DNA from 3 places in the Actinomadura sp. 9N407 genome. Region 3 is predicted to be linked to each of the others. Evidence: riboswitches for the same ligand, from Rfam matches in the RefSeq annotation. Region 3 holds a riboswitch; each other region holds the start of a gene.
What was found. A riboswitch is a leader RNA that binds a small molecule or an ion and turns the genes downstream of it on or off. The one in region 3 is predicted to bind cobalamin.
Positions count from the first base shown of each region.

Region 1 (6,874 bases), on a different contig from region 3:
TGACGCCCGCGAGGAGCAGCGTGGTGACGGGGCTGTCGCGCCAGAGCTGGAGGCGCTCCTTGATCCGGCCGATCGGGCCGAGCAGCGCGATGGAGTCGGCCAGCTCGCTGGGGACGGCGGCGATGGCCTCGGCGCGGCGTCCGGCCAGGAAGAGCTCCTGGACGCGGGTGGCCTGCTCGGCATAGCCCAGCCGGCCGATCAGGTCGAGATGGAAGTTGCGGTCCTTGGCGCCCATCCCGCCGATGTAGAACGCCAGCGGGATCTTGGCGAACTCCAGCGCGGCCTCGACGTCGTCGGTGACGATCGTGGTGACCGTGGCGGCGATCTCGAAGTCGTCGGGGCGGCCGGCCAGGGATTCGCCGAACAGCGGCTCGATCTGGGACGGGTCCACGAACAGGGGGAGCCAGCCCTGGGTCCGCTCGGCGGCCAGCGCGATGTTCTTGGGGCCCTCGGCGCCCAGGTAGATCGGGATCTCCGGCCGTACCGGATGCACGATCGACTTCAGCGGCTTGCCGAGGCCCGCGCCGCCCGGGTAGGGCAGCGGGTAGTGCGGCCCGTCGTTGGTCACCGGCTCCTCACGGGCCCACACCTTGCGCACGATGTCGAGGTACTCGCGGGTCCGGGCGAGCGGCTTGGGGAACGGCTGGCCGTACCAGCCCTCGACCACCTGCGGCCCGGACGCGCCGAGCCCGAGGATCACCCGGCCGCCGGACAGTGCGTCGAGGGTGAGCGCGTGCATCGCCGTCGCGGCGGGCGTGCGCGCCGACAGCTGCACCACGGCGGTGCCCAGCTTGATCCTGGACGTACGGGCCGCGTACCAGGTCAGCGGGGTGAACGCGTCGGAGCCGTAGGCCTCGGCCGTGAACACGCAGTCGTAGCCGAGCCGTTCGGCGGCCAGCACCGTCTCGGTCTGGTCCTCCGGATCGCGCTGCCAGTATCCGGTGTTGATGCCCAGCTTGAGTTCCGCGGTCATCGCTCGCCCCTCCGCTCGTCGACGCCGTGCTGTTCGTAGGCGCTGTGCTTGTTCATGGGCGCCTGCTGTTCATCGGCGCTGTTCCTAGGCGCTGTCGTGCCTAGGCACTGTTCGTTCCTGAGCACTGTGCCCAGCAGGCATCGCGATACTAGAACACGTTCTAGTTCGGGGGAAGGGCGGGAAGGGTGGGAAGGACGAAGGCCGCGGCGTGTCCGCCGCGGCCTTCTGGATGCGTCCCCGCCTTGGTGTCCGTCAGATGCGCTTGAGGGTCACCAGGAGACTCCGCCACTCGGTCGGCGTGAACATCAGCGCCGGACCGTGCGGGTCCTTGGAGTCACGTACGGCCCGGTGCTCGGCGTTGAGCGCCGCGACTTCGACGCACTGGTTGCCGCTCCCGCTGTAGGAGGACGTCCGCCAGCGGGCTTGGGTGAGGTCGCGATCGGGGTGGTTCACGGGCTGCTCCTTGCTGCCTCGGCGATGAGGTGCGCGGAATCCTCGGGGGGAAGGGCGGCCGCCGCGACGCGGTCGAAGCGGTCCCCATGTGTTGCTATTTCCTCGGCGCTTTCGAGATAAACGTCGCCCATGGTGCCCTCTACGTAGGCGATATCAGGGTCTGCGGGGTTCGGAAACGAAAGTATCGTGAAACGTCCGTCAAGTCCGGCATGTGCCCCTGTGTCATACGGGAGTACCTGAATGTCGATCCGCGGCCGGGCGGCGAACTCGGCCAGCGCGGCCAGCTGGGCCCGCATCACCGGCCATCCCCCGATCGGGCGGTGCAGCACGCCCTCGTCCACGATGAGGTGCACCCGGGGCGCCTCGGCCCGGTCCAGCAGCGCCTGCCGGGCCTTGCGGGCGTCGATCCGTCGTTCGATCTCGGTCGGCCCCGGCAGCATCCGGCCCGCGGTGATCACCGCACGGGAGTAGTCCTCGGTCTGCAGCAGCCCGTGGACGAGCTGGGTGTCCCAGGCGCGGATCTGGGACGCCTCGTCCTCCAGTGCCACGTAGCTGCCGGTGAACACGTCCGCGTAGGCCGTCCACCAGCCGCGCTGGCCCGCCTCCCGGGCCAGGTTGATCAGGGCGTCCCGCCCGGGGCTGGGGAAGCCGTACAGGTCGAGAAGGTCGGCGATATCGCCGGGTTTGGGACGGGTCTGCCCGGTCTCCAGCCGGGAGACGGTGGCCCGGGACCAGTCGAGCCGGTCCGCCACCTCCTGCAGGGTCAGTCCCTGCGTCTCGCGCAGCCTGCGCAGTTCCCGGGCCAGCCGGCGTCCACGGACGGTGGGGCGATACGTCATGAGCCGAGAGTCTCCCGATTCGGTCGGTTCCGTTCAAGGCATATGACCATGCCGGTAACGGCAATCTCGCAAAGCGTGTTGCAAGGATGAGAATCTCACGCGAAGGTGGATTCATGTGACCGCTCGGAGACATTGCGTTACCCACCAGACGCGTGCAGTTCCACCACCGGGTGACGGGGCAGTTCGCAACCGCGCACCATGGACAGCCACGCGGGAGGATCCCGTGCAGACCTCGCCAGAGACGGCAGGCGGAGCCGAGGGCTTCGCCGCCGCCGACCACGCTTCCGACCGGACACCCGCCTACCTGGGCACCGCGGTGTCCGCTCCACCGGCACCGTGCGCTCCACCGACACCGTCCGCTCCACCGGCATCGTCCACGCCGGCCACCCCGTGTACCGGTACGCCGGCCGCGTTCACGTCCGGCTTCGTACCCCGGGGCCTGGCCTGGACGCTGCCCGCGGGCCCGGGCTGCGCGAGCCACGCCCGAAGGGTCCTGGCCGAGGCGCTGGCCGAGGCGGGCGTGGACCGGTCGGTCATCGGTGACGCCCAGCTGATGGCGAGCGAGCTCGCCACCAACGCCCACCAGCACGCCCGCGACCACGGCCCGCATGAGCTCTGGCTCTACACCGGGCCGCCCGGTGAGACCCGGTGCGCGGTCTTCGACCGGCATGTGTCGGCCCGGCTGACGGGCTACTCGTGGACGTCGGGCGACTTCGGCCGCGGGCTGAGCATCGTCCAGGAGCTCTCCGAAGGGCGCTGGGGGATGCTGCGGGCGCTGTCGCGGCGTACTCCCAGAGTGCAGGGCAAGGCGGTGTGGTTCACCATCCCGGGCCAGGTCCGGCTTCCGGTGCACCTGCTCGGCCGCCCCGCCGGCTGAACCTCACACGCTTCCGGCGTCGGTCCTGGCCTGCCGGGCGACCTCAGGCCGGGCGACCTCAGGCTGGGCGATCTCAGGCTGGGCCTCCTCGACCCGCGCCTGCTCAGGCTGGGCCTGCTCGGTCCGGGCCTGCTCTACGGCGGGGGCGATGTCGGTGAGGAGCGTCAGGAGCGAGCGGGCCAGCAGCGTGTGCACCTGGCCGCGGTCGAGGGTGCTCTCCTGCAGCCACTGCCGGGTGGCGGCGTCCGCCAGGCCGGAGTACGAGCGCAGTACGGCGCGGACCGTGTCGTTCGGGTGCGTCACCCGCAGCACGGTGAGCATGTGCTCGACGGTGAGGTCGCGGGCGCGGTGGATGATGTGCAGCAGTTGCGGGTCGCGGCCGAAGCCCTCGGCGTCCACGGCGGCGAACCAGGTGGTGGCGTTGGCCTCGGCGGCGTCCAGGAAGAGCCCGACGCACATGTCGACGGCGTCCGCCAGCGGCTGCGACTCGTCCGGCGGCGGGGCCTGCACCGCGATCGAGTGCGACAGGCCGCGGACGACCTCCAGGAACAGCTCCCGCTTGGTGCCGAAGTAGTAGTGCAGCAGCCCGCGCCGTACACCGGCCTCCTCCGCGATGGCGGACGTGGAGACGTCGGCGTACGGGAGTTCGGTGAACATCCGCCGCGCCACGCCGAGGATCTGGTCGCGTCGCTCGTCTCGGGGCAGCCGCTGGTAGCGGGGGGTCCGGTCGGGACGGGGGAGGGACGGGGCCACCTGTACAGCCTATGCCGCGGTACGGCGCGCACGGCACCGCTGTGCAGAGCCCGCAGGCCGCCTCGTGCATTGTCCCTCGCTGCGCTGTCACCCTGCCGCGACTTGGGCGGTCCCAGGCGATATGCCATTCTGTGCAGGCGACGGAAGCGGAGGAACCCGGTGCGAATCCGGGGCTGTCCCGCAACTGTGACCATGGGGAGCTTCCCCTCGCGTTCGGCCACGGCGTCCCGTACGGGACGCTGGAAGGCCGAGGGGGAGTGGCGATCCGGGAGCCAGGAGACTCCGGCCGTCGCGGGGGACGCGGGTGACCGCCGGCTCGAGACGGCTCGGGTTCGTCCCTCTGCAGGACCGCCACGGGCGTGGATACCCGAGGGAAGGACGATGAGGCATGCCCTGTCTGATGGGCCGATGAGCCGCGCGCGAGGCGCCGCGGCGCGCTACCCCTTTTCCGCCGTCGTCGGGATGGACGACCTCAAGCTGGCATTGCTGATCAACGCGGTGTCGCCGGGTGTCGGCGGCGTGCTGGTCCGGGGCGAGAAGGGCACCGCGAAGTCGACGATCGTCCGCGCGCTGGCCGATCTGCTCCCCTCGGTCCAGGTCGTGGCGGGCTGCCGCTTCGGCTGCGCGCCGCGCGATCCCGACCCCGGCTGCCCGGACGGCCCGCACCCGGTCTTCGACGACGATGACGACGAGGTCGAGGGCGAACGGCCCGAGGGTGAACGGGCCGGGGGTGCACGGGGCGAGAGTGCACGGGGCAAGAGCGCGCGGGCGCAGCCGGTCGAACGGCCCGGGGCCGAGGAGCGGCCGGCCCGCCTGGTGGAACTGCCCGTCGGGGCCTCCGAGGACCGGCTCACCGGCTCCCTGGACATCGAGCGGGCGCTCACCGAGGGCGTGAAGGCGTACGAGCCCGGCCTGCTGGCCGCCGCCCACCGCGGGGTGCTCTACGTCGACGAGGTCAACCTGCTGCACGACCACCTGGTCGACCTGCTGCTGGACGCGGCCGCGATGGGCGAGTCGTACGTGGAGCGCGAGGGCGTGTCGATCCGGCATGCCGCGCGCTTCCTGCTGGTCGGCACCATGAACCCGGAGGAGGGCGAGCTGCGGCCGCAGCTGCTCGACCGGTTCGGGCTGACCGTCGAGGTGGCGGCCACCCGCGACCCGGCGGAGCGGGCCGAGGTCGTCCGGCGGCGGCTGGACTTCGAGGAGGACCCGGTCCGGTTCGCGTCGGGCTGGGCGGTCGCCGAGGCCGAGCTGGCGGCCCGGATCTCCGCCGCTCAGTCCCGGCTCGCGCGGGTGGAGCTCGGCGACGCCGCGCTCCGGCAGATCACCGCGGTCTGCGCCGCGTTCGAGGTGGACGGCCTGCGCGCCGACCTGGTCACGGCGCGGGCCTCGATCGCGCTGGCCGCCTGGCACCGGCGCACCGTGGTCACGGCCGAGGACGTACGGACGGCGGCCCGGCTGGCGCTGCCGCACCGCCGCCGCCGCGACCCGTTCGACGCGCCCGGCCTGGACGAGGACCGCCTGGACGAGATCCTCCAGGAGCACGCCGGCCCCGGGGACGGCGGTCCTTCGGAGCCTGAGCGGCCCGAGGAGCCCGAGCCGCCGCAGGACGATGACGGACCCGATGACGACGGCCCCGGCGACGGCGGCGGGGACGGCGACGGCCCGGGTGGCGGCAAGCCCGACGGCCCCGGCGGCGACGCGGTGCTCAGCGTGCTCGACGCGCTGCTGAGCGGGCGGCCGGTGACCGACTCCGATGGCGCCCGTCCCGCCGACGAGCGCCACACTCCGGCGGATCCCAGTGATCCCAGTGATCCCAAGGAAGGCAAGGAAGGCAAGGAAGGCAAGGAAGGCAACGAGCCCGCCGAGAGCGAGCCCGCGCCGGCGGACGCCGCGTTCAAGCCTCGCCTCTTCACCGTGCCCGGGATGGGTGCGGGCGCGCCCGGCCGCAGGTCCAAGGCCCGCAGCCCGTACGGGCGGGTCTCCGGGGCCCGGCCCGGCTCGCGCGGCCTGCACCTGAACGCGACGCTGTACGCCGCGGCCCCGCACCAGCACGCGCGCGGCCGTACCGGTCCCGGGATCGTCGTCGCGCCGCCCGACCTGCGGGAGGCGGTACGGGACGGGCGCGAGGGCAACCTGGTGCTGTTCGTCGTCGACGCCAGCGGCTCGATGGCCGCCCGGCGGCGGATGCGCGCGGTGAAGGGCGCGGTGCTCAGCCTGCTGCTGGACGCCTACCAGCGCCGCGACAAGATCGGGCTGATCACGTTCCGGGGCACCGGCGCGGAGCTGGCGCTGCCGCCGACGTCGTCGGTCGAGGCCGGCGCGCGGCGGCTGGAACGGCTGCCCACCGGCGGCCGTACGCCGCTGACCGCCGGCCTGCTGCGCGCCGCCGAGACGCTGCGGGTCGAGCGGATGCGCGATCCGGCCCGCCGGCCGCTGCTGGTCGTGGTCACCGACGGCCGCGCCACGCACGGCCCCGATCCCAGCGCGGCGGCCGGGCTGCTGGCCGATGTGGCGTCGGTCGTCGTCGACTGCGAGTCGGGTCCGGTACGGCTCGGGCTGGCGGCCGAACTGGGCGTACGGCTCGGTGCCGAGACCGTACGGCTGGAGGATCTCGGCTCTGACGAACTGGCCGGGGTCGTCCGGGCCTCCAGGAAGGTGGCGTAGCGATGCCGCAGGGCAAGCCGGAGTACGTGCCCGAGGACGGGCTGACGACCAGGCAGCGCCGCAACCGGCCGCTGGTGATCGTCCACACGGGTCCGGGCAAGGGGAAGTCGACCGCCGCGTTCGGGCTGGCGCTGCGCGCCTGGAACCAGGGCTGGGCGGTCGGGGTGTTCCAGTTCGTCAAGTCCGCCAAGTGGCGGATCGGCGAGGAGCGGGCGCTGCGCGTGCTCGGCGAGAGCGCCGAGGGCGGCTCGGTGACCTGGAACAAGATGGGCGAGGGCTGGTCGTGGATCCAGCGTCCGGGCACCGAGGCCG
Region 1 is NZ_JBIRAW010000025.1:185-7,058, forward strand. Features, by position in the region: gene ACH34Q_RS31760 (LLM class F420-dependent oxidoreductase) at 1-973, opposite strand, end outside; gene ACH34Q_RS31765 (DUF397 domain-containing protein) at 1,226-1,426, opposite strand; gene ACH34Q_RS31770 (helix-turn-helix transcriptional regulator) at 1,423-2,265, opposite strand; gene ACH34Q_RS31775 (ATP-binding protein) at 2,489-3,142, shown strand; gene ACH34Q_RS31780 (TetR/AcrR family transcriptional regulator) at 3,146-3,895, opposite strand; cobalamin riboswitch at 4,045-4,178, shown strand; gene ACH34Q_RS31785 (magnesium chelatase subunit D family protein) at 4,304-6,562, shown strand; gene cobO (cob(I)yrinic acid a,c-diamide adenosyltransferase) at 6,565-6,874, shown strand, end outside.
Region 1: linked by a shared signal. The riboswitch ahead of ACH34Q_RS31785 (magnesium chelatase subunit D family protein) and the one ahead of ACH34Q_RS42335 (ribonucleoside-diphosphate reductase subunit alpha) in region 3 are both predicted to bind cobalamin.

Region 2 (6,874 bases), on a different contig from region 3:
CACGCGCAGGCCTACGCCGACCTGGTTGGCGGCGAGCCCGACGCCGTTCGCCTCGTACATGCTGGCGAACATGTCCTCCACGAGCTGTGCGAGCTCGTCGTCGAACCGTTCGACCGTACGGCACGGCGCGTGCAGGACCGGCTCCCCCACCAGCGTGATCGGTCGTACCTGTCCCGTCATCCCGCATCCCTTCCCGCGTCCGGGCGAACCCAGCGTCGGCCCCCTGAATGCTACTGACGTCGCGTGCCCGTTACTCACGGCCGGCACGATGCCCGTGACTCCCCACCCACTCTGCATTCACGGACTTGGCGGCAGGTTCAAGGCACGTTGTCCAACACGTCACCCACCACCCGCTGTGCGCGACTTGCCACGCTCGAGCCGAGTTGTACGACACAATCGACCCGTGCGGGACCACGACCAGAACACCCTCCAAGGTGACTTCGGCGAAGCCTGGCTAGAGGCTGTCGCAGCGGGCTGCGGCCTCCTTCACGGTCGGCCTACCACGGTAGATCTCCAGAAGGCGGACGTGCAGCTCGTGTACCCAGGGGTGGAACTGGGGACGTACTACCCCACTGTGAACGTGCAGGTAAAAACTACGATCGAGCTTAGGCAGCTTGACTCCGGAGACTTCAGCTACGACCTTGACCTTGAGACCTACCATGTGCTCAGGCGCACCGATCACGCCGTTGGTAGAGTACTCGCCGTCATCGGCGTTCCTGGAGAAGGTGAGAAGGTGCGCCTTCACGAGCAGGGAACGCTCCTGTGCGGTCGTGGGGCATGGGTGTCACTTGAGGGCATGAAGCCCTCAAGCAACGGGACGAGCCAAGTGGTCCGCCTTCCTACGATCAACAGCCTGGATCGTTCAGGCCTGTACAGGATGCTCAAGACGTACGGAGTTCGGCGATCGACCCCGGTTCCCGCCATTGATGTTTGGGAGCAACCGTGAGCCAACTGGATGCCGCTCCTGGGCGTGCCGCATTTAAGGCCCCCGGTCTGGAAGCGCTCAAAAACTACCTTCAGAGATCAGGTTGGTCTCTCGAGGATGTCGATGGCCGTACGAGCCTGTGGCGACCCGCTGATGGTGTCGCCGATCGCGTGATTCGCATCGTCCTACCTGCACAGCAGAATGTGCGCGACTATTCCGAGCGCGCCTACGAGGCTTTGGAGGCACTATCTTTTGTTGAGCGGAGGCTGCCCCAGGAGATAGTCAATGACATTCTTTTTGGCGGGGCAGACAATGTTGCCGTCCGCCTCACTCCAGACGTTCCACCGGGCGAAGCCCCCTTAAACCTTGCGCATTCTGCAATTTCTGCCCTCAAGAACTATGTGGTCGCCGCCGCTGCCGCACTGGACTCTGACTCTCTCGTCCTGCCCCCGAGGCGCCCTCAGCGCGCTGAAGCTTATGCTGCCCAAGCAAGGATCTCGACGCAGCCGGGAAGTTTCATTCTTTCTCTCGCACTGCCCCTGGACGACGTTTATTCAACTGAGACTGATGATTCAGTGCCGCCAGGCCAGGAGTCGCTCGTTCAGGTACCCCCTCAGCCCTTCGGGCGAAAAGTGACGAACAGAATGCTTGCGGCCGCAAGGAAGGCCCAAGGGTTGGCGGAGCACGTCAGCGAGGGGAACCTTCCGCTCTCCTCGTTTGGAGAACATTCTCCGGGTGCGCCTAATGCTACAGAACTCGCCGCCTTGAGTTCCTTGGGAGGCGTGGACCATGGAACATATCAGGTCCGTTTCGCCAAAACACCGCTTGCAGGTGGCGCGACACTTCCGGCATTTCTTCGCATAACGCCTGGCCAGCAACGCATTCTCGGTGAAGCTGCCGACTACCTGCGCACCAAGCAATCCAGGGCGGGAGTCACTGTCACCGGCCTCGTCGTCCGCTTGTTCCGGGAAGGTAAATATGGGCGAGGAGAGGCGGTGGTTCAAGGTGTTTCTGATGACTCCGGTGAACCTCGTCGGTATCGAGTGGAACTAGGTGAGACCGACTACAACGAGGCGTTCCGGGCTCACGGGAATGGGCTACTGGTAACCGTGACGGGCGATTTGGACATAAGGGGAACGAGGCGATCGATTCGAAGAATCACATCGTTCTCTGTTCTCCCGGGCCCGGAAGACGAGTAGCCGGCAAGTACAACCTGGTTTTACGGGCACTTGCAATCGCTTGCGGTACAAGCCGAGCGCAGCTCAGCCGCCCTGGCGGCGGGATCGGTTTGGTTCTCCCTGCTGACAGCGCGGGCCACAATGGGGTCCGTTCGTCCCCGACCGTGATCGTTCACTCGCCCTCGCGATGGCGTGGGTGCCGGTGGCCGGTCGTGGGCCCCCTGAATGCTACTGACGTCGCGTGCCTATACTCGCGGTTGCGGATGGTTCACCTGTGCCGCGTCCCAGCGGACGGGTGTCGTAAGAGGGAACCCGGCGAGATTCCGGGACTGCCCCGCAGCGGTGAACGGGAACGACCGCCGTCATCACGCACTGGACCGCCGGAAGCGGTCTGGGAAGCGACGGCCAGTAGGGCGTGCCTGACCGGCACGGTGCCCGTGAGTCCGAAGACCTGCCTCCGCCCGCGCGCCGGCCGGCGCGCGGAGTCCATGGCGACGAGGGAGAGCTGCCATGACATCTACGACCGTGCTCGGTTATCCCCGGATCGGCCCGGAACGCGAGCTGAAGCGCGCGACCGAGGCCTACTGGGCGGGACGCGCCGGCGAAGCCGAGCTCCTCCGTACGGGAGCGGGCCTGCGGCGCGACGTGTGGACCGGGCTGAGGGACGCCGGGCTGGAGCAGATCCCGTCCAACACGTTCTCGCTGTACGACCAGGTGCTCGACACCACCGTCCTGCTGGACGCGGCGCCGGCGCGCTTCCGGCATCTCAGCGGGCTGGACGCCTACTTCGCGATGGCGCGGGGAGCGGACGGCATTCCGGCGCTGGAGATGACGAAGTGGTTCGACACGAACTACCACTACCTCGTTCCTGAGCTGGGCCTGGACACGAGGCCGCGGCTCGCCGGCGGGGGCGGGGCCAAGCCGATCGCCGAGTACCGGGAGGCGCGGGCGCTCGGCATCGAGACCCGGCCGGTGCTGGTGGGCCCGCTGACGTACCTGCTGCTGGCCAAGCCCGCGCCGGACGCGCCCGAGGGCTTCCGGCCGCTCGACCTGCTGGACCCGGTCGTCGAGGTGTACGCGGAGCTGCTCGAACGGCTCGCCGGCGAGGGCGCGCAGTGGGTCCAGCTGGACGAGCCCGCGCTCGCGGCGGACCGTACCGACGAGGAGCTGGAGGCGCTCCGCCGGGCGTACGACCGGCTCGCCGGGCTGACGTCACGGCCTCGCCTGATGGTCGCCACCTACTTCGGGGAGATCGGCGCGGCGCTTCCCGCCCTCGCCGCGACCCGGGTGGAGGCGATCGGCCTGGACTTCGTCGCCGGGCCCGGCAACCTCCAGGCGCTGGCCTCGATCGGCGGGCTGCCGCGCCGCACGCTGGTCGCCGGGGTGGTGGACGGCCGCAACGTGTGGCGCACCGACCTGTCCAAGTCCGTGTCGACCTGCGCCTCGCTGCTCGGCCTGGTGGGCGAGGTGGTGGTCGGTACCTCCTGCTCGCTGCTGCACGTACCGCTGGACGCGGACGCCGAGCCGGACCTGGACCCCGGGCTGCGGGCGCGGCTGGCGTTCGCGCGGCAGAAGGTGGACGAGGTGGTGCTGCTCGGCCGGGCGCTGCGCGAGGGCCACGACGTGATCGCCGACGCGGACGGGGACGTGGTGGCGCGGCCCAGGATCGACAACCGGGTACGGGCGCGGCTGGACGCGCTCGGCGACGGTTCCGTCCGTCCCGACCGGTCCGTACGGTTCGCGGCGCAGCAGCGAGCGCTGGAGCTACCGCCGCTGGCGACCACGACGATCGGCTCGTTCCCGCAGACGGCGGAGGTACGGCGGGCGCGCGCCGACCACCGGGCCGGGCGGATCGACGCCGACGCGTACGAGAAGGTCATGCGGGCCGAGATCGACCGCGTCATCGCGCTGCAGGAGGAACTGGGCCTGGACGTCCTCGTCCACGGCGAGCCCGAGCGCAACGACATGGTGCAGTACTTCGCCGAGCAGCTCGACGGGTACGCGGCCACCGTGAACGGCTGGGTGCAGTCGTACGGCACCCGCTACGTCCGGCCGCCGATCCTGCACGGGGACGTGTCGCGCCCGGAGGCGATGACCGTCCGCTGGACGACCTACGCGCAGTCGCGCACGCGCCGTCCGGTCAAGGGCATGCTGACCGGGCCGGTGACGATGCTGGCCTGGTCGTTCGTCCGGGACGACCAGCCGCTCGGCGAGACCGCCCGGCAGGTGGCGCTGGCGCTGCGGGACGAGATCCGCGATCTGGAGGCCGCCGGGATCGGGGTCGTCCAGGTCGACGAGCCGGCGCTGCGCGAGCTGCTGCCGCTGCGCCGGTCCGCGCACGCCGCGTACCTGGAGTGGGCGGTCGGCGCGTTCCGGCTGGCGACCTGCGGGGTGGCGGACTCCACGCAGATCCACACGCACATGTGCTACTCGGAGTTCGGCGAGGTCATCGGCGCCATCGGCGACCTGGACGCCGACGTGGCGAGCGTGGAGGCGGCCCGTTCGCACATGGAGCTGGTCACCGACCTGCGCGAGGCCGGGTACGGCAGCGGCATCGGGCCGGGCGTGTACGACATCCACTCGCCGCGCGTTCCGGCGGTCGAGGAGATGGAGGAGTCGTTGCGGCGGGCCCTGCAGGCCATCGCGCCGGGACGGCTCTGGGTCAACCCCGACTGCGGGCTGAAGACCCGCGGCTATCCGGAGACCGAGGCGGCGCTGCGCAACATGGTGGAGGCGGCGCGCCGCGTCCGCGACTCCCTGTCCAGCTGACCCTCTCAGCGTCTGATCCACTCAGGGTCTGACTCACTCAGCGTCTGACCCACTCAGCGCCGGTCCGGTACGGCATCGTGCCGGGCCGGCGCGTTCGGGCGCAAGAGCGCGCCGGAGGGTTGGGAACGGTCCCGGTCTGGAACGGGATCCGGCATGGCCCGTCACAGAGGGACTTGCCCCTCGTGTTGCTTGTGTGCAGATTGATAACCGCAGCGCCCAAGAAATTGTCATCGTGACTATCTCTGTGGAGGCGACCGCGCAACGGTGTAAGGACAGTGGTGCGCGAACGCGTTCGGGGGACCTGGCAAGGAGGTCCACGTGAACGAGCAGATCAGACCGGCGGCCACCAGGCTGCGGCTCGCGGAGGTGCCGGAGGCGCTGGCACGTCCGCTGCGCCCGCATCTCGAGGCGGCGGCGGAAGAGATGGTCCGCGAGATCCAGGGGCTGGTGCCCGAGTACGCGCGGCCGGCGGAGAGCACCTACGGCCGCCGGATGCGCTGGACGGTCGAGGAGACCGTGCGGCACTTCGTCGAGGCGATGGGCCGGCCGGAGACCGGCTGGGACGAGCTGACCCGGATCTATGTCGGCATCGGCGCGCACGAGGCGCGCGGCGGCCGCAGCCTGGACGGGCTGCAGACCGCGATCCGGGTGAGCGGGCAGGTGGCGTGCCGCCGCTTCATCAAGGACGCCCGGCGGCTCGACTGGTCGCTGACCACCCTCGGGCAGATCATCGAGTCGCTGTTCGTCTTCCTGGAGGAGCTGGCCGGCGCCGCCGCGCAGGGCTACGCCGACGCGCGGCAGCGGCTGGCCACCGAGCGCGAGCGGCACCGGTGGCGGCTGCGCGACCTGCTGGTCGTCGAGCCGCCCGCCAGCATCGAGGCGGTCGCCGAGCTGGCCTCCGCCGCCGGCTGGGAAACGCCGCGCACGGTCGCGCTGGTCGCGCTCGGCCCGGCGCTGGAGGACCACGCGCCGGTCACCCCGCCGTCCGTGCTCGCCGACTGGCACGGCCCCGACCCGTACCTGATCGTCCCGGACCCGGACGGGCCCGGCCAGGAACGGATGCTCGCCGCCCTCGTCCGGGGCCGCCCGGCGGCGATCGGGCCGACCGTACCGCTGAACAAGGGCGCGGTCTCGCTGCGCTGGGCGCGGCGGACGCTCGACCTGGTCGTCCGGGGCGTCATCCCCGAGAAGGCACCGGTGAAGTGGCTCGACCATGTGTCCACGCTGGTCGCCTCGATGAGCGAGGAGCTGATCGACCTGGCGACCGGTGCCCGGCTGGGGCCGCTGATGGAGCTGCCCCGGCACCGCCGCGAACCCCTCGTCCGGACGCTGCTGGCCTACATGGAGAGCCGGGACAACGCGGTCGCGGCGGCGGAACGGCTCGTCGTCCACGAGCAGACCGTCCGGTACCGGATCCGCCGGCTCGAACAGCTCCTCGGCGGCATGCTGTACGACCCGGACCGCCGGATCGAGCTGCTGCTGCTCCTGCACACCTGGGTCAGGTTCCCCGACGTACCCGGGCAGGTGAACGCCGCGGAGCCGGCCGACGGAGAGCCCGGCGGCAGCGGGTCGCCCTCAGGCCTGCGGGACGGTCCACGTGGCCGGCCCCGCAGCGGCGCCGGCCACGTACCGGTCACCCGCGCCGCACGTGCGCGTTGAAGAACCGCCACAGCATCGGGCTCGCCTCGACCTCGGGGTCGACGCCCACGTCCGCGCCGCGCGGCCACTCGTGCCCGCCGTCGAAGATCGTGCAGAACTCGACCTCGGTGCCGGACGGCCCGCGTCCGGTCGTCCGGCAGGTGGTCTTGGCGGTGTCCAGGGTGATCCGCCGCAGCGGTGACAGCCGGTAGAGGTCGCGCCAGAAGTTCATCACGGAGATCACCGACGGGAACGGGTTCTCGTTGTTCCAGTCCAGATTGCCGCCGCCCCCGAACGGCACCGAGAAGTCCGCGGTGCCGTGGAAGGCCATCACCGAGACGGCATCCCGGGGCTCGCACTCGGT
Region 2 is NZ_JBIRAW010000021.1:134,337-141,210, forward strand. Features, by position in the region: gene def (peptide deformylase) at 1-180, opposite strand, end outside; gene ACH34Q_RS29385 (DUF4365 domain-containing protein) at 404-946, shown strand; gene ACH34Q_RS29390 (hypothetical protein) at 943-2,124, shown strand; cobalamin riboswitch at 2,351-2,577, shown strand; gene metE (5-methyltetrahydropteroyltriglutamate--homocysteine S-methyltransferase) at 2,614-4,872, shown strand; gene ACH34Q_RS29400 (PucR family transcriptional regulator) at 5,191-6,531, shown strand; gene ACH34Q_RS29405 (alpha/beta hydrolase family esterase) at 6,506-6,874, opposite strand, start outside.
Region 2: linked by a shared signal. The riboswitch ahead of metE (5-methyltetrahydropteroyltriglutamate--homocysteine S-methyltransferase) and the one ahead of ACH34Q_RS42335 (ribonucleoside-diphosphate reductase subunit alpha) in region 3 are both predicted to bind cobalamin.

Region 3 (6,874 bases):
CGCGGTGGGCGCCGGCACGGGATTCATCGGGCTCACGAACCGGCGCGTGATCGTTCAGGACACGTCGTTCGTCGGCAAGCGGGTCGCGATCACGAGCATCCCGTACGCGAAGATCAGCTCGGTCAGCGTGGTCAGCAACAAGTCGTGGGCCGGCTCGTTCTTCTCCAGCGGCGCCATCGCGATCCACGTGGGGACGCAGCTGTACGAGGTGGAGTTCCGGGGCGAGGAGAAGACCCATCACGTGCACAACGTGATCACGGACCTCATCACCCGCTGAACCGTCCCAGCCGCCCAGATTGACTCGTGGCGTGTTCGCCTTGACGGCGACGCCAGAGGCGAACACGCCACGAGTCGACGAGGAGGGCGGGGATGGGTTAGAAGGCTTCGTCCAAGGCTACGGTTCCTTCTACTCCTCGCTGGTAGGCGGAGACGCGGCGCTCGAAGAAGTTGGACAGCTCCTGGACGTCCTGCAGCTCCATGAAGGCGAACGGATTGGACGATCCGTAGCGGACCGGTAGGCCGAGTCGTGCGAGGCGCTGGTCGGCCACGTACTCCAGGTAGATGCGCATGTCGTCGGCGCTCATTCCTGCGAGACCGTCGCCGCAGAGGTCGTGGGCGAAGGCCAGTTCGGCTTCGACGGCCTCTTCCATCATGCGGGTGACCTGGTCGGTCATCTCGGTGTCGAACAGTTCGGGCTCCTCGGCCCGTACGGTGTCGACGACCGCGAAGGCGAACTCCATGTGCATGGACTCGTCCCGGAACACCCAATTGGTGCCGGACGCGAGGCCGTTCAGGAGGCCCCTGGAACGGAGCCAGTAGACGTACGCGAACGCCCCGTAGAAGAACAGACCCTCGATGCACGCGGCGAAGCAGATGAGGTTGAGCAGGAACGTTCGGCGGTCGGTGGCCGTTTGGAGCGAGTCCAGGCCGCCCAGGGAATCGATCCAGCGGAAGCAGAACTCCGCCTTCGCCCGGATGGACGGGATGTGCTCGATCGCCGCGAACGCCCGCGCGCGCTCGTCGTTGTCCGGGATATAGGTGTCCAGCAGCGTCAGATAGAACTGGACGTGGACGGCCTCCTCGAACAACTGGCGTGACAGGTAGAGGCGCGCCTCCGGGGCGTTGATGTGCTTGTAGAGGTTGAGGACGAGGTTGTTCGACACGATCGAGTCGCCGGTGGCGAAGAACGCGACCAGGCGGTTGACCAGGTGCTGTTCCTCTGGGGAGAGCTTGGCGAGGTCGGCCAGGTCGGAGGCCAGGTCGACCTCTTCGACCGTCCAGGTGTTGCGGATGGCGGCGCGGTAGCGCTCGTAGAAGTCCGGGTAGCGCATGGGCCTGAGGGTCAGGTCCATGCCGGGGTCGAGCAGGCTCACTGGCACGCCTCGCAGGTTTCGGGGTTTTCGAGGGAGCACATGACGGCCTCGTCCGTGGTGGCGCCCGTGGTCGCCGTCGTGGCCGCTGGTGTGATCGTCGTCTGCGCGATCCGCGTCGCCGGACGGGAGCGCAGGTAGTAGGTCGTCTTGAGACCGCTCCGCCACGCGTAGGCGTACATCGAGGAGAGCTTGCCGATGGTCGGCGTCTCCATGAAGAGGTTGAGCGACTGGCTCTGGTCGATGTACGGCGTGCGCGCCGCCGCCAGGTCGATCAGGGACTTCTGGGGCAGTTCCCATGCGGTGCGGTAGAGGGTGCGCAGTTCGCCGGGCAGGTCGGTGATGCCCTGGACGGAGCCGTTCGAGCGCTTGATCGCGTCCCGTACGGCCGGCGTCCACAGCCCGAGGGCCTTCAGGTCCGCGACCAGGTAGCCGTTGATCTGCAGGAACTCGCCCGACAGCGTCTCGCGCTTGAACAGGTTGGACACCTGCGGCTCGATGCACTCGTAGCAGCCCGCGATGGACGCGATCGTGGCCGTCGGCGCGATCGCGATCAGCAGCGAGTTGCGCAGGCCGACGTCCGCGATCCGGGCGCGCAGGGCGTCCCATTCGGCGGTACGGGCCGGGCTCGCGTCCGGGAAGTGGTCCAGGTGAAGCTGGCCGCGGGACGTCCGGGTGTGCTCGTACGCGGGCAGCCGTCCCAGCTCCTCGGCCAGGTCGGCCGACGCGCCGTACGCGGCGAGGGCGATCTCCTCGGCGATCCGGGTGGACAGCTCGCGCGCCTCCGGCGAGTCGAACGGCAGCCGCAGCTTGAAGAACACGTCCGCCAGGCCCATCACGCCCAGCCCGACCGGCCGCCAGCGCCGGTTGGCCCCCGCCGCCTCGTCGGTCGGGTAGAAGCCGCGGTCGATCGTCCGGTCCAGGAAGCGGACGGCCGTACGGACGGTGCCGCGCAGCCGCGTCCAGTCGATCCCGTCCTCGCCGGTGTGGGCCGCCAGGTTGACCGAGCCGAGGTTGCAGACGGCGGTCTCGCTGTTTCCGGTGACTTCGAGGATCTCGGTGCAGAGGTTGGACAGGTGCACCACGCGGCCGGGATCGGCGGTCTGGTTGCAGGCCCGGTTGGCGGCGTCCTTGAACGTCATCCAGCCGTTGCCGGTCTCGGCGAGCGTCCGCATCATCCGCCCGTACAGCCGGCGGGCCTCGACCTGCCGTACGTACCGGCCGTCGTCCTCGGCCTTGCGGTACGCGGCGTCGAACTCCTCGCCCCACAGGTCGGTGAGCTCGGGGACCTCCTTGGGGTCGAACAGCGACCAGGTCCCGTCGGCCTCGACCCGGCGCATGAACTCGTCCGGGATCCAGTTGGCGAGGTTGAGGTTGTGCGTACGGCGCGCGTCCTCGCCGGTGTTGTCGCGCAGTTCCAGGAACTCCTCGACGTCGGCGTGCCACGGCTCCAGGTAGACGCATGCGGCGCCCTTGCGGCGGCCGCCCTGGTTGACGGCGGCGACGGAGGAGTCCAGCGTCCGCAGCCACGGGACGATCCCGTTCGAGTGGCCGTTGGTGCCGCGGATCAGCGACCCGCGCGACCGGACCCGGGTCCACGAGATCCCGATCCCGCCCGCGTACTTGCTGAGCCGGGCCACCTGCGCGTACCGCTCGTAGATCGACTCCAGCTCGTCCTGCGGCGAGTCGAGCAGGAAGCAGGACGACAGCTGCGGGCGGCGGGCCGCCGAGTTGAACAGCGTCGGGGAGCTGGGCAGGTACGACAGCGTGCTGAGCAGCCCGTACAGCTCAGCGGCGTCGCCCACCGTGTCGTGTCCACCCGTGGGGGGGCTACCCCCCACACCCCCCGATGCGACTTCGTCGCTGTAGGACAATCCACACGCGACCCGCATCAGGAAGAACTGCGGCCGTTCCAGTACGCGGCGCGTGCTCGGGTGGCGCAGCAGGTACCGGTCGTAGAGCGTGCGGAGCCCGAAATACTCGAAACGCTCGTCGGCGCTCGCGTCGATCAGGTCGTCGAGGGCATCGGCGTTCTCGGCGACGAAGGCCGCGGCCTCGTCGGCCAGCAGGCCCTCCGCGTGCGACGCGGCGACGGACTCCGCGAACGTCCGTACCCCTTCGGCCTCGGTCTCGGCGGCGATCCGCAGGCTCAGCAGCCGCGCCGCGACCCTGGAGTACGCGGGTTCGGCGGCCACCAGCGCGGCGGCCTCGGCGATGGCGCGTTCCCGCCGCCGCGCGTCGCCAGCCTCGCCCCGTACCGCCGCCAGCAGCGGCCGCGGATCGGCACCGGGCAGTCCGGCGCAGGCGCGCTCGATCTCAGCGGCGACGCCCGTGGAACCGTCGGAAACACCGTCCGAAACACCGGGCGTGGCCGGCGGCGCTGTGAGTTGCCGTGTCACGTGCTCTCTCCCTCGCGAGCTCGCCCCGCGGCAAGGGAGGGGAGCACGGCAGGCCGCCGCGCACCGCCCACCGGCCCTCCCGCGAGGCCTGGACGAAACATCGGTGCGGGCAGGTCTTCGGACTCGCGGGCAGCACGCCTCCCGGAAGGAGGACGTGACCTAGTGGCCGTCGCTTCCCGGCCCGCTCGCCGCGTTCCCTGAACGCCGCGTGGGCCAGTGCCGATGACGGCGGTCGTTCCCGCTCACCGCTGCGGGGCAGTCCCGGAATCTCACCGGGTTCCCTCTTACGACGCCCGCGCCCTCGATCGGCACGGGCGAACCAGCACGATCATGACCCTACATCTAGGTGAGGCCGATTGCGACAACACTAGATGTGGGGCGGCCATACCGATCTCGGGGGGTGTGTGGAGATCACCGGCCGGGGGTGGGACGATGGGCGCGCCATGTCACCGCAGCCGCCGCGTCCCCTGTTCCGGGCCTCCCGGGCGGTGGTCTTCACCACCGTCTGCGTGACGCTGGCGACCCTCGGGCACGCGCTGACCTCCACCACCACGGTCCCCTCCTGGGCGATCGTGGCCGGCTTCGGCGGGGTCCTCGCGGTGACGCTGGCGCTGGCGGGCCACGAGCGTTCGCTGCCGACCGTCCTCGGCGGGCTGCTGGGCGGCCAGTTCGTCCTGCACAGCCTGTACGCGGGCGCCTCGTCCACCGGCGGGCATCACGCGCCCGCCGAGATCGCCGGCCACGAGTCGGGTACGGCGATGACGCTCGCCCACATCGGCGCGGCGGTCGTCTCGGCCTGGTGGCTGCGGCGCGGTGAACGGGCCGCCTGGTCCCTGGCGCGGCGGATCGCCGAGCGCCCCGCGCGGCTGCTGCTCACGATCGAACCCGTCACCGTGCCACCCCGTACACCCCGGGTGACGGTGGCGGAGATCACGACGGGTCCGGCCGGCCGGATCCTGCGGCACCAGGTCGTACGGCGCGGGCCGCCACGGCGTTCGAGGGCGCTCGCGTACGGCTGAACGGGCCGTACGAGGAGTGCCGTACGCCACCGGACGCGCGCCCATTCCCGGCGCGTCCGGCATGAACCCGTACGCCTCGAATTCCGTACGCCTCGAACGGAGAATCCCCATGTCCAGGGACATGTCCAGGCGCGCCCGCAGGGCCGCCGCACTCGCCTCGCTGACCGCCGTCTCGATCGTCGGCCTGGCCTCCGGCGCCGCCGCCCACGTCACCGCCAACCCCCGTACCGCCGAGCAGGGCTCGTTCACCAAGGTCTCCTTCCGGGTCCCGAACGAGCGGCCCAATGCCGGGACCACCAAGCTGGCGATCGAGATGCCGGCCGGCCACCCGATCGAGCACGTGTCGGTACGGGCCGTTCCCGGCTGGACGGTCAAGGTCGAGCGCGCCAAGCTCGAGGCGCCGGTGAAGACCGACGGCGGCGAGATCACCGAGGCCGTCTCCCGGATCGTCTGGACGGGCGGCGAGATCGAGACGGGCCGGTTCGAGGAGTTCGACGTCTCGATGGGCCCGCTGCCCACCAACGTCGACCAGGTACTGTTCAAGGCCGAGCAGACCTACTCCAACGACGAGGTCGTGAAGTGGGATCAGGACCCGGGCGACGGGACGAACGAGCCCGAGCATCCGGCGCCGGTCCTCAAGCTCACCCCCAAGGGCACCGCCCCGGCCGCTACCGGGATGGTCGCCACGAGCGCCAAGACACCCGCGTCCGCCGCGTCCGCTGACGACGGTACGGCCCGGCTGGTCGGCGGCCTGGGGCTGGCCGCCGGTGTGATCGGAATCGGGATCGGCGGCTTCGGCCTCTCCCGTACCAGGCGGCAGGCATGAGCAGGAAGGCGGTCATGGGCAAGGAGGCAGGCATGAGCATCAGGAAGATCGCAGTAGCGTTCACGCTGGTCGGAGCGATGCTCGGGCTGGGCGCCGCCCCCGCCTGGGCGCATGACTCCCTGAAGTCCTCCAACCCGGAGAAGGGCGCGCAGATCGCGTCGCCGAGCGAGATCGAACTGACCTTCACCGGGACCGTCCGCGTCCCGCGGATCGTGCTCACCGGCCCCGACGGCACCCGGCACGAGGCCGGAGCCGCGCAGGCGATCGACAACAAGGTCGCCCAGCCGGTGAAGGGGACGCTCGCGAACGGGGAGTACACGGTCGGCTGGCGCGTGGTGTCCAGCGACGGCCACCCGATCACGGGTACCTACACGTTCACGGTGAAGGGCTCGCCGGCGACGCAGACGGCACCGTCGGGCGCCGCCGCCCCCGCCCCCGCCGCTCCCGCCACGACGCAGGCGGCCGGCCAGGAAGAGGAGAAGGGCTCCTCGTCCGGCTGGCTGTGGATCGGTGTCGCCGCGCTGCTCATCGCGGCCATCGCGGGCGGCGTCGCCTGGGCCCGCCGGCCCACGCAGGACTGACCTGCCGGTCCCTCCTGGACCCGGGTTCCGGACCCGGTACCCGACTCGGGTGCCGGGTCCGGCCAACCCATCCCCAGACCGATGATTACTCGATTACATTGATGGCGCCAACTATGGATCGGGGCCGTGATCACATGATCGTCGAGTACATCCGCTACCGGATCGGCCGGCAGGACGCCGACGAGTTCGAGTCCGCCTACGCGCGCGCCGCCGTGTCCCTCGCCGCCGCACCCCAGTGCGTCGAGTACGAACTGTCCCGGTGCGTCGAAGAGCCCGAGTCGTACATCCTGCGCATCACCTGGACCTCCGCCGAGGACCACCTGCAGGGCTTCCGGGGCGGCGAGCACTTCCCCGCCTTCTTCGCCGAGATCCGCCCGTACGTGAAGCAGATCGAGGAGATGCGCCACTACGAGCGCACCCCCGTGCGCGGCGCGGGCGCGTCCGTTCCGAGCGTGTACGAGTGGGCGGGCGGCGGCGAGGCGTTCGAGCGGCTCACCGAGGCGTTCTACGCCCGGGTGCTCAAGGACGACCTGATCGGCCCGCTCTTCGCCCACATGGACCCGCACCATCCCGCGTTCGTCGCGATGTGGCTGGCGGAGGTCTTCGGCGGTCCCTCGCGCTACACCGGTGAACGTGGCGGCTACAGCAGCATGCTCTCCCACCACACGGACAAGGCCAT
Region 3 is NZ_JBIRAW010000044.1:66,378-73,251, reverse strand. Features, by position in the region: gene ACH34Q_RS42345 (PH domain-containing protein) at 1-277, shown strand, start outside; gene ACH34Q_RS42340 (ribonucleotide-diphosphate reductase subunit beta) at 375-1,379, opposite strand; gene ACH34Q_RS42335 (ribonucleoside-diphosphate reductase subunit alpha) at 1,370-3,769, opposite strand; cobalamin riboswitch at 3,860-4,108, opposite strand; gene ACH34Q_RS42330 (hypothetical protein) at 4,213-4,788, shown strand; gene ACH34Q_RS42325 (YcnI family protein) at 4,898-5,614, shown strand; gene ACH34Q_RS42320 (copper resistance protein CopC) at 5,647-6,195, shown strand; gene ACH34Q_RS42315 (group II truncated hemoglobin) at 6,330-6,874, shown strand, end outside.